Regions from separate parts of the Paenibacillus sp. FSL F4-0236 genome, predicted to be linked through region 1. Evidence: riboswitches for the same ligand, from Rfam matches in the RefSeq annotation. Region 1 holds a riboswitch; the other holds the start of a gene.

What was found. A riboswitch is a leader RNA that binds a small molecule or an ion and turns the genes downstream of it on or off. The one in region 1 is predicted to bind cyclic di-AMP.
Region 2: linked by a shared signal. The riboswitch ahead of NSQ29_RS24745 (hypothetical protein) and the one ahead of NSQ29_RS26890 (C40 family peptidase) in region 1 are both predicted to bind cyclic di-AMP.

Annotation. Positions count from the first base shown of each region.
Region 1 covers NZ_JBBOBK010000001.1:6,034,894-6,037,291, forward strand. The annotation lists gene NSQ29_RS26885 (C40 family peptidase) at 1-381, shown strand, start outside; cyclic di-AMP (ydaO/yuaA leader) riboswitch at 742-883, shown strand; gene NSQ29_RS26890 (C40 family peptidase) at 889-1,380, shown strand; gene NSQ29_RS26895 (GNAT family N-acetyltransferase) at 1,636-2,121, shown strand; gene NSQ29_RS26900 (c-type cytochrome) at 2,249-2,398, shown strand, end outside.
Region 2 covers NZ_JBBOBK010000001.1:5,544,195-5,546,592, reverse strand. The annotation lists gene NSQ29_RS24750 (hypothetical protein) at 1-71, opposite strand, end outside; cyclic di-AMP (ydaO/yuaA leader) riboswitch at 205-370, opposite strand; cyclic di-AMP (ydaO/yuaA leader) riboswitch at 791-981, shown strand; gene NSQ29_RS24745 (hypothetical protein) at 1,172-1,588, shown strand; gene kdpF (K(+)-transporting ATPase subunit F) at 1,715-1,792, shown strand; gene kdpA (potassium-transporting ATPase subunit KdpA) at 1,805-2,398, shown strand, end outside.

The sequences.
Region 1 (2,398 bases):
GACAGTGTTATTTCAAAGACAATTGGAGTTGCCTATAAAACCGGAGGCACTAGCACTGCCGGGTTTGACTGTTCTGGATTTACTACGTATGTATTCAAGAAGGTGGGTCTTTCTTTGCCCCGTACTTCAAAAGCTCAATATAATGTCGGAACTCCTGTAGCCAAAAGTAAATTACGTTCAGGTGACCTAGTTTTCTTTAACACATTGGGCAACGGCGTATCCCATGTCGGCATTTATGTTGGAAACGGAAAATTCGCACAATCATCATCTTCATATGGCGTGACCATCACTTCACTTAGCCAGTCCTACTGGGCCAATCGCTACGTTGGTGCTAAAAGAGTAATGAGTACTTCCTCATATCAAGCTATAGCCTACGATTAATACTTCCCCACAACTATAACCTCACAATTACATTATATAGACCTGGGTTTGATTATTGACTTAATCGAATCCAGGTTTTCTTTTGCCTTATTATATTCTTTACACCTCTAGAACGGACTTTAAACACTTTTATTTGATAAAAATTTCAATAAATATAAAAATTAGTTTAATATTATCGCTTACATATGCATTTTGTCTTTAAAAAAAACGAATTTTTCTGCATGATTATGTTAAAAACGATTGCCAAGCGGCACTCTGTTTGTTACAATAACTGCAGTAAGATTTTAGTAACATTTTTGTAATCATTAAGTTGTTATTTACAAAGGTTTTGTCATGTATTGATTACAAGCTATTCCTAATCAACAGTATCAGCCGAGTTTCCTAACTATTAGGAAAACGGGGGAACCAACTTTGGGTGAATTGACCTCCATTTTTAGAGGGGTCATAGGGGACCTTCAACCGAACCCTTAAGCTAACCTCGTAGGCATCCGGAAGGGGTATAAACTTTTGAAGAAGAAGCTAGCAGCAGCAGTACTTAGCTTTTCCATTATTTTCACCATCGGAGCAGGAAGCGCTTTCGCGGATTCCAAAATGGATAAAGTGATCGACAAGACCATCGGAACTAAGTACGTATCCGGCGGCATCTCCACAAATGGATTTGATTGCTCCGGATTTACAATGTATGTATTTGATAAAATTGGTATAAACCTACCACACCAATCAGGTTCCCAGTATCAAATGGGTACTGCTATCTCCCAAGATGATTTAAGATCTGGAGATCTTGTATTCTTCAATACAAGTGGTAAGGGTGTCTCCCATGTCGGTATTTATGTCGGTGAAGGCAAGTTTGCACACGCATCTTCCTCACGCGGTGTAACGATTAGCTCCCTGAGTGATAGCTACTACGTGAAACGCTACATCGGTGCTAAACGAATTATGAGCACGGATGCTTATCATTCTGTTGCTTCTGAGACAGAGGATAATGATGATGTTCAATAAGTAAATCGTACATAGGCTCTTTTCCAAGATGTTGATTCTTGGGGAAGAGCTTGTTTTTTGTCTTATTTAGTATTTACCCCTCTCAGAATTTGTAAAACAATAATCCTAATAAATTTCTGAGTCGACCATGCCTCTTTTTGTATATAATTAGTTACAAGCATAAACGCCTTCGATGTCCTTATAAGGACCATAAGTATTTTAAGCTAGAATTATAAGACATTTAAAGTTCCCCCGTGAAAGGAGGTCCTTGACCTTATGATAAATCCCTCTGTTACTTTTCATGTAGCGCCTATGGAGACCAGTCACGCGGAAGAGGTTTGCAACTGGGATTACACTGCCCCTTATAATATTTACGGCTGGATGCCGTGGGAGCAAATGCAGGCTCTTGGAATCGAGTTCGGTGACCCGCAGCTACGGAATGAGCAATATGTCTCCATACTAAATGGGCAAGGGATTTTGTGTGGATTCGCGCAGTTGTTTCCAATGGAAGGTGTTGTTCGCTTGGGGATTGGTATGCGCCCTGATCTATGCGGTCAAGGTCTAGGGAAAATATTCATGGATGCAATCGTGCAAGCAGCCTTAATTCGTTATCCTGAGCGTGAGATTGATCTAGAGGTATTGACCTGGAACCAGCGGGCGATCCGAACTTACCAAAAGTGTGGATTTACGATTACCGATACGTATGAGCGCCTAACCCCCACAGGAAACAAACCTTTTTATTGCATGGTCTATGATAAATAATATTAAATTCCATATTTTTCAATGATTTGATGGCATTATCGTTCATTTTTTTGTCACAAACCCTATGATAACGCTTCACCTTGAGCTATAATGTAGGGAGCAGCTTACATAGAAGGGACGAACTGGGATGCAGAAATGGATCATGAGCGGTTTGTTTTTTGCCGCCTGTGCCTTTGCGGTAGTACTTATGTTTACACTTCCAGGTAAAGAAGAGGTAGCTGAACAGAATAAACCGACGATGCCGGAAGTCCAATTGGATGCGGCAAAGGCCGAAGCA
Region 2 (2,398 bases), 490 kb from region 1:
CCAAAGCAAACATAATTTAGACTTATCGGCTCAAGTAGCCCTTGCTGAGTTCCCCAATAATAGTGTTTCATTCCTTTCACCCCGTCCAGCATGCTATCACCCTATAGATTCAGGTAACGCAAAAACCGCAGCAAGAGGAGGACCTCTGCTGCGGTTTTGGAATACAGGTATACACACACCTGTGCCAAAGCGTGGCGGATCAAGGGTCTCTCTCTTTACGCTTACGAGGTTAGCTGTCGGATTCGGACGGTGAGAGTCGCCCTACCTATGTGAGACTTGAACAGTCTCCTTCGGATTCACCCCAAGTAGGCCATGTGGCCTGATGGTTCCCCCGTTCCCTGCAAATGCAGGAACTCAGCGTTGAATGTATTTCGTGAAATAGATTCAACCCGAATCATACTCTTTTCAAGGTGTTTCTGTAAAAACAGAAAGTGTTCTTTTGAGCGCAATTTAAACCAAATCCTGCCTACTACGACGGAAAAGGGAACCAAATAGGTATTTATTGCGAGTTATCGGGCTTCTTCCTCGCTTAATCTCGACTTCTTGTTTTCTTACCTATAAAGGCGATTTTTTAAGATTTCTACATTTGTGGTGAATAAAATCACATGGTATGCCCGCTTTTCGCTAATGGATTAAAACTCGAGTAAACAAGAGATATAGAGAGATTGGATATCAAGTAAGCGCTATCCGATACGAAAATAGTTTTTAATTTGCATTATTTTGGCATCAATCAGGTTTTACAATTCTTCCTGCATAAGGGTATGATTACTCCTGTTTCAACAACAATCGAATATTTGATCCGCTTAATTTCCGTTAAGGAAAGCGGGGGAACCAACAATCGGCAGACGATGTGAGAGTCGGAAGCCGGTTATGGGGTGAATCCTGTAGAAGATGCGAGTGAGCTCGCATCTTCTACAGGTAGGGCGACTCTCACCGCCCGAATCCGACAGCTAACCTCGTAAGCGTATGGAGAGAGGATGAGTGCAATGTGACCGCTAGCGAGCCACAGAGGAGAATCCTTTGTGGCTTTTTGCTGTGCTTTTTTAAGCAAAGCATTTATGGAAAACCTCACGAAGAGGTCGTTATATTCATCATTAGCGGTAGCTTTTCTTTCAAGATCAGGGTGATCAAGTTCTGATCTTACAAGCAAAGCATTTGAGGAGAATAAGAGATGACAGATCAGAATGAATATGTACTGGTATGTGCGCCAACGAAGGCAGGCGAACATTTTATTAAGCTTCTAAAATTCAGAGGCATTAAGATGGCCGGATTGACCAACAACTTGCCTGAGAAGGCCCTACTCGAAGAGATGGGGATTGAACAAGTCGTTCTAGTTGATACCCGCCATCAGAATACTTGGTTTCGCCCGCCGTTCCCGGTAGGACGGGTATATCTGTTCGAGAGCAGCTTTACGTTATGCTGCCGCTACATTCAGATGTGCCGCACCTGGACGACACAGCCGATTTTTGTAATCACAAGCTCAATAAATCCTAGATTGGTCTATAAAAGACTTGGTGCAAGTTATGTAATCTATTCTCATAGTGGTGATGCTGATTTTCTAATCGATAAATCACCTCATCAAGGATAAAAGAAGGAGTGCGGGAGATATGATGGATCTGTATATGGTGGCTTCGTTAGCTGTAATTTACGGGTTGTTTTATGGATTTATGCGCTGGTGCGCAGGTGTAGTTGAGGATACAGGGAGGGATAAGTTGTGATTCTAGTAATCGCTGTTACCCTACTGTTGTTTGTATATCTGGTTTACGCATTGATTCATCCGGAGAAATTTTAAGGAGGGGCATTCATGGGCATTTTGCAAATAGTTGCTGTAATCGTAATTCTTATCTTGCTGGTTAAGCCGATGGGCACGTATTTATATTATGTATTTTCTAATGAACCGAACCGTACGGATCGATGGTTTGGAGGCATGGAAAAAGGGATTTATAAGCTGATCGGCCTGAAAAAACGGGACGGAATGTCTTGGAAGAAGTATGCGCTCAGCTTTGTGTTAACAAATATCGTATTGGTTACTTTCAGTTACATTGTTCTTAGATTGCAGCGGGGATTGCCGTTAAACCCGAATGGAATTACGGATATGGAACAGACGCTTTCATTCAATACAGTGATCAGCTTTATGACCAATACGAACCTGCAGCATTATAGCGGGGAGACGGGGCTTTCGTATTTTTCACAAATGGCTGTCATCACGATGATGATGTTCACATCTGCAGCGAGCGGATTTTCTGTTGCGGTTGCCTTTGTCAGAGGAATCACGGGACGGAAATCAGTCGGGAACTTCTTCGAGGATTTCGTCAAAGCACATATTCGTGTGTTCATTCCGCTAGCTTTGTTAGTTTCATTGGTGCTGGTAGGACTACATGTGCCACAAACGCTCAAG